2 regions of the Arthrobacter sp. B2060 genome follow, and region 2 is predicted to be linked to the other one. Evidence: predicted binding sites of a transcription regulator. Region 2 holds the regulator's gene; the other holds the start of a gene.
The links. The regulator HrcA, encoded in region 2, represses chaperone genes, less so after heat shock. The targets are predictions, from matches to a motif close to TTNGCACTCGNNNNNNNCGAGTGCNAA.
Positions count from the first base shown of each region.

Region 1: a site for HrcA is predicted at 2,113-2,139, ahead of AC5RUM_RS15195 (Hsp20/alpha crystallin family protein). Genes of this name have one in related genera too.

Region 1 is NZ_JBNHFR010000008.1:189,302-192,504, forward strand. It holds gene AC5RUM_RS15180 (GH1 family beta-glucosidase) at 1-373, opposite strand, end outside; gene AC5RUM_RS15185 (hypothetical protein) at 639-1,025, opposite strand; gene AC5RUM_RS15190 (J domain-containing protein) at 1,022-1,441, opposite strand; gene AC5RUM_RS15195 (Hsp20/alpha crystallin family protein) at 1,614-2,036, opposite strand; gene AC5RUM_RS15200 (MerR family transcriptional regulator) at 2,175-2,483, shown strand; gene AC5RUM_RS15205 (MmcQ/YjbR family DNA-binding protein) at 2,506-2,811, opposite strand; gene AC5RUM_RS15210 (phosphatase PAP2 family protein) at 2,871-3,203, opposite strand, start outside.
Region 2 is NZ_JBNHFR010000003.1:399,035-402,237, forward strand. It holds gene AC5RUM_RS08650 (mycothiol transferase) at 1-158, opposite strand, end outside; gene AC5RUM_RS08655 (DUF3097 domain-containing protein) at 208-1,071, opposite strand; gene hrcA (heat-inducible transcriptional repressor HrcA) at 1,286-2,299, shown strand; gene dnaJ (molecular chaperone DnaJ) at 2,357-3,203, shown strand, end outside.

The sequences.
Region 1 (3,203 bases), on a different contig from region 2:
GGGTCACCATGGGAGATATGCCGTTGGCCAGGAGCTCGTCGAGCAGCCGGTCGTAGAAGTCCAGACCGGCCCTGTTCACGGGGCCGCGGCCTCCTGGCTGGATCCGGGACCAGGAGAGCGAGAACCGGTACGAGTCGACGCCCAGTTCCTTCATGAGCGCCACGTCCTGCGGCATCCGGTGGTAGTGGTCGCACGCCACGGCCGGGCTGTGGCCATCCACAATGGCGCCGGGTTTGGCTGCGAAGACGTCCCATCCTGCCTTCCCCCGGCCGTCCACGTCAACGGCACCCTCAATCTGGAATGCGGCGGTGGCTACTCCAAGGGTGAAGCCCGGCGGAATCTTCGCGGCCAACTCTTTGGCGGATGCATGCATAGTCGGACCTCTGTGTTGTTCGAAATGGGCAGGAAAAGAGTTTGCCTGAAACGCTCAGGACGGCAGGCCCTCCCCTTGGATCACTGCCTGCGCCGCATCGCTGACGCTGCAGCTGGAAAACGAACCCCTTGGCGAAAACATGGCCCTCTCTTTCGTCGGCACTTTAGGTGCCTTCCAGAATGACACAGGCCGCGCCACCTGACGAGGGCAGGATGACGTGCCCCACGACGGCGGCGTGCACCGGACAAGGCGAACGCCCAGGCGCCTAGTGCATCACGGCGGGGCCGAACAGGAAGTCCTTGGCATGGGCGACGGCCTTCTTAAAGGCGTCGTTCCTCAGGGCCAGCAGATGCTCGGAACTGTCCTCCCCCGGCTCCAGGTAGCCGGTGAAGCCCGGGCGGAGCACCCAGATATCCCCACCCGGCGGCAGGTAGAAGACCCCGAACGATCGGTGCTGGCGGTCATCATCTGACCAGATGGGCACCACGGCGAGGGCAGCCCCGGTGGCCGGGTTGATCCACTGCGCGCGCGGAAGCGGCTCTTCATGGGCCTCCGGATCCAGGAAGGGCGCGGTGTTCTTGCCCCAGCGTTCTTCAAACCGCTCATGAAAGGCAGGGATCAGGTGGGAGTCGTATCGGCGCCAATCGCTCATCGTCTTCGTTTTCCTCCGGGGTCGAAACGGATGGTGGCCCAGGGCCCGCTTTCCCACCTGACGGGCGTTGCACGTAGGGGTGGATCCTCATGGCGGATGTGACGCACGGGAACCTCGCGGGAATGGTCTTTGGACTGGCCGTCCCTGGGACCGGCCGCGGCGGCCCTGTGTTCGTTCCTCAGAACCTCGCGTTCGTTGCTCAGAACCTCGTGGTCGTAGGCGAGGCGCTGTTTCGGGTCACGGAGCACCTTGAAGGCCTGCATGATGAGCTGCAGTTCGGCGGGTGCTGCGGTGGGATTGGCCAAGTCCGGGTGGTGCGTTCGCAGAAGGGACCGGTAGGCGCGCGCTATTTCCCGCTGTGTCGCCGTCCGCGGCACATGCAGGGCCGCGTAGTGATCGGGAAAATTGCCCGGCATTGTCCCTCCCTTGGTGAATCCGCAGGAGGCGCTGGCTCAGCGGCGGACCAGATGGCCCGTCAGGGACCAGGAACGGCTTCCGGCCTGGTGCCGGCCGCATGGAGCCGGCACCTTGAAGCCGGAAGCCGCCCCGGCAGCATCACGTGATTGCCTTGCCAAGCGCCGGCGCGGACTAGGTTCCGATCTCGTGGAGTTCACCCTTGCGCTCGATTTCAATCTTGCGAGGCTTGGCCTGTTCCGCCACGGGGATTCGAAGCGTCAGCACGCCGGCGTCGTAACTCGCCTTGATGTTCTCCGTGTCGAGAGTGTCTGCGAGGATCAGTTGGCGGCTGAAAACTCCGCGGGGCCGCTCGGCCACCACCAGCTCCACATTGGGCTGCGTGGGGTCCTGGCGTTCTGCCCGGACGGTAAGGACGTTACGCTCCACGTTGAGGTCCACCTTCTCGGGCAGAACGCCCGGAAGATCGAAGGCCACTACAAACTCGCCGTCCTCCTGCCAGGCATCCATCGGCATAGCGGCCGGGCGGGCCGCGGTTCCGAAGACCTGCTGAGTGAGCCGGTCCAGCTCACGGAACGGGTCGGTACGGATGAGCATCATTTCCCACTCCTTAAGCACATATGTAATGTCACGTTAACCCACCTTCATCTATGGTGGTGGATATAGATTTTTTATAGCACTGGTGTCAAACTGGTGCAAGAGGCAGTTCAAATTATTCTCAACCGAGGAAACACCGTGGCAGATCAAGACGAAGGCAGGGGCCTTTACGCAATTTCCGTGGTGGCCGATCTGCTCGGAACGGGGCAACAAAACATCCGGCTGTACGAGCGGCGCGGATTGCTGACGCCGGGGCGGACCTCCGGGGGAACACGGCAGTACAGCGACTCAGACCTGGCGGTGCTCCGTCGGATCGGTGAGCTCCTGGATGAGGGGCTCAACCTGGCAGGAGTGGCGAAAGTGCTGGAACTCGAGGTGGACAACGCCAGGCTCCGCCGGCAGCTTGAACGCGCCCGTGCACGCAACGCCCGGCAGCCGGAAGGCTAGTCCCTGCTGCGACGCCGCGGCCTCACATCCGCCCACCGGCCAACAGGAAGGATTCTTCCAGCAGTTCGGCGAGTTCGCCGCCGTCGAGCCTTGAAAGCCGGACCAGGACCAACTGTGGCGACCGCTCATGGTGCGGCGTCCAGAAATAAGTATCTGGATCGGTACCGGCCAATGCCTCGCGTTCCCCGGTCTTGACCGTCAGCACGCCCTCCTCCCACATCCGGGCCATCAGTGATTTTGCGAACCAGGCGGGCTGGTTCCAGCTGCTGCGCTCAGTGACTCCCGGCAGGGCGAGGCAGATCCGGCGGACATCGTCTTCAGTGGCCATGCCCCACTCTGGCACCGGCCGGCGGCCTCCGCAATCGCCGGCGCCGGGTGCAGCCGGCCTTAGTCCGCCGGGGAATCAGCCTTGGACAATTCGCCGGTCACCGCTTCGCCGGGCACCCTGGCGGTCCGCCACGTGTCCACGGCAATGACGGCCCCGAGCACCACGAGGGACAGGGACACCGAGGCCACAGCGTCGCTCACCCAGTGGTAGCCCAGGTAGAGCCTGCTGAGGGCGGCCAGGATCACGCCGATGACCGCGAAGACAAAACCGACGACGGTGACTGCCGGGCGCCGGTGGCGGGAAAAGACCAGGAAAGCGGTCACGAGCAGGAAGTCCGAGGCGCCGAGCACGTGCCCGGACGGAAAGGAGAATGTATGGTCGGCACCGAACAG
Region 2 (3,203 bases):
TCCTCTATCCGGCTGAGATGCCAGATCAGCCATGCAATCGAGTTTCCGCTGCCTGCCGGCCGGCGGATCAGGGATTCGCCGTCGGATCCTTCCAAAACGGCGGCCACAGCCTCATGGATCCGGCCGAAGGCGTCCAGCAGCAAGTCGTTGGATTTCATCTCGGCACTGTATCGCTAAGGCCCGGGTATTTCTAAGGCACAGGTATGTCTAAGCCACGGTACTCTCAGGCGCGGTGAGGAAGTCGATGACCTCCTCCACCCGTCCCAGCAGGGCAGGTTCGAGATCGGCATAGGTCTGCACCGCCCCCAGGAGTTTCTGCCAGCCCAGGCCGATGTCCTCCTTCGTGGCGTGCGGCCAGCCGAAGGCGGCGAGGATCCCGGTCTTCCAGTCGGTGCCTCTTGGCACGACAGGCCACTGCGCGATCCCCAGGACAGAGGGCCGGATGGCCTGCCAGACGTCCACGTACGGGTGGCCGACGATGAGCACGTTGCCGGCGGCGCCGGGCGAGGCCATGACCGCCTCGGCAATGCGGGACTCCTTGGAATCCGGGACAAGATGGTCCACGAGGACGCCGAGCCTCCGGCCCGGACCTGGGCGGAAGGCGGCGACCGCCCCGGCCAGGTCGTCAATGCCGTGAAGGGGCTCGACGACGATTCCCTCCACCCGGAGGTCGTCGCCCCAGACCTTCTCCACGAGTTCAGCGTCGTGCTTGCCTTCGACCCAGATCCGGCTGGCCTTGGCCACCTGGGCGCGCTGGCCCTCAACCCGGACGGAGCCCGACGCCGTGCGACCGGCTAGGGCGGAACCTGGCCGCTTGGCCGCCGGCGGCATCAGCCGAATGGGCTGGCCTTCCAGCAGGAACCCAAAGCCGAGTCTGAAGGAACGTGACTTGCCGCGGCGGTCCTCCAGGGCCACCACATGCATGCCACCGGACTTCTCCACCCGCGTCACGGCGCCGACCCAGCCGGACTGCACGTCCTCCAGGACCATGCCGCGCTCCACCGGCACTTCCGGCAAATCTTTCTTGGCCGGCGCCGCGATCTCCTGCGGACCCCAGGTCTGATACTGCATCGTTAAACACCGCTTTGCGCTAGGAGGCTGCCGCCCCGGCCTGGAATCAGCCTCCGGGCGGACACGGGTCCGGAATTTCGCCCGGAGCGGTACCAATGCTAACAACCGGCCGTCTCATATTAGACTTGTTAGCACTTAGGGATGTCGAGTGCTAACCATGCGTCGCCGGGCGCTGCATGGCCTTGCCCGGAAAACGGTTGATCGGAGGTGGATAGTGAGCGAACCACGCAAGCTCGAGGTGCTGCGCGCCATTGTGGAGGACTACGTCCATTCCCGCGAGCCTGTGGGCTCCAAGGCGCTCGTCGAGCGCCATCATTTGGGCGTTTCCAGCGCCACCATCCGCAACGATATGGCCGCGCTCGAGGACGAGGGGCTCATCACCGCACCGCACACGAGCGCCGGGAGGATACCCACCGACAAGGGGTACCGGCTGTTCGTGGACCAGATTTCGGCGGTCAAGCCCCTGTCCCCGGCTGAGCGCCGCGCCATCCAGTCGCTGCTGGAGGGGGCCGACGATCTCGACGACGTCCTGGACCGCACGGTAAGGCTCCTGGCACAGCTGACCAACCAGGTGGCCGTCGTGCAGTACCCGCACCTGAGCCGCGCCGTGGTGCGCCACATTGAATTCGTCCAGCTGGCGCCGCGCAAGGTCCTCATTGTGCTGATCGCCGATTCGGGCAAGGTCGAGCAGCGCGTCGTCGACGTCGGGCAGGAACTCAGCGACGACACTCTGACGGCTTTGCGGACCAGGTTCCTCTCGGGAGTCGCAGGCACCGCGCTGACCATGCTGCCCCAGTACCTGGCCGCCGTGGTGGCCGGCTGCGCTCCGGCCGAACGTCCCGCTGCCGCCGCCCTGAGCAAGGCCCTCGAGGCACTCTCGCACAGCAGCAGGGAAGACCGCATGGTCATGGCCGGCACCGCGAACCTGGCACGGTCCAACGTGGACTTCCCGCTCAGCATCGGACCCGTCCTCGAGGCCCTGGAGGAGCAGGTGGTCATGCTGCGGCTCCTCAGCGAGATGGCGCAGGACCCCCGTGGCGTGGCCGTGAGCATCGGCCGGGAGAACCCTTACGACGGACTCGCCGAGGCGTCGGTGGTGGCCACCGGCTATGGACCGGACGCCACCGCCAAGATCGGCATCCTTGGGCCCACCCGCATGGACTATCCCACCACCATGGCCGCCGTCCGCGCGGTGGCCCGCTACCTTTCGAGGATTCTCGGCCCGTAATCGCTCGGCCCGACGAATCCGATACCCAGGCACCATAACCAGGAAGAGATACGAACTTTGAGCAGCCACTACGACGTTCTTGGAGTCTCCCCGGAAGCCACCGGAGAAGAGATCAAAAAGGCCTACCGCAAGCTGGCCCGCACCCTGCACCCGGATGTGAACCCGGGACCTGAAGCGTCGGACCGGTTCAAGGCCGTCACCCATGCCTACGAAGTGCTGTCCGATCCGCAGAAGCGCAGGGTGTATGACACCACGGGCAACGAGAACGGCACGGACAACGGCTTCGGCGGCGGCAGCTACGCCGGGCAGGGCTTCGCCTTCCAGGACATATTCGACACCTTCTTCGGGGCCGGCGGAACCGCAGGTCCGGCTTCGCGGGTCCGTCGGGGACAGGACGCCCTCATCAGCGTCCGGATCGACCTGCGCGACGCCGTCTTTGGCGCCAACAAGAAGCTCGAGGTCGATACCGCCGTCGTCTGCCCCACCTGTGACGGCTCCTGCTGCCGCGAAGGCACGCATCCGGAACGCTGCGACATCTGCGGCGGCAGCGGCCAGGTCCAGCGCGCCGTGCGTTCCATCCTTGGCCAGGTCATGACTTCAGCGCCGTGCGGATCCTGTGAAGGCTTCGGGACGGTCATCAAGGACCCCTGCAACGAGTGCAGCGGCCAGGGCCGCATCCGCAGCCGCCGGTCACTGACCATCAAGGTTCCCGCCGGTGTGGCCACGGGCACCCGGATCCAGCTGTCCGGGCAGGGCGAGGCCGGCCCGGCCGGCGGCCCGTCCGGGGACCTCTACGTCGAAATCCGGGTCAACAACGACCCCACGTATGTCCGCGACGGCGACGACCTCCACGCAACGCTGAACATCCCCATGACCGCTGCGGCCCTGGGTACCGAGCTAAGCC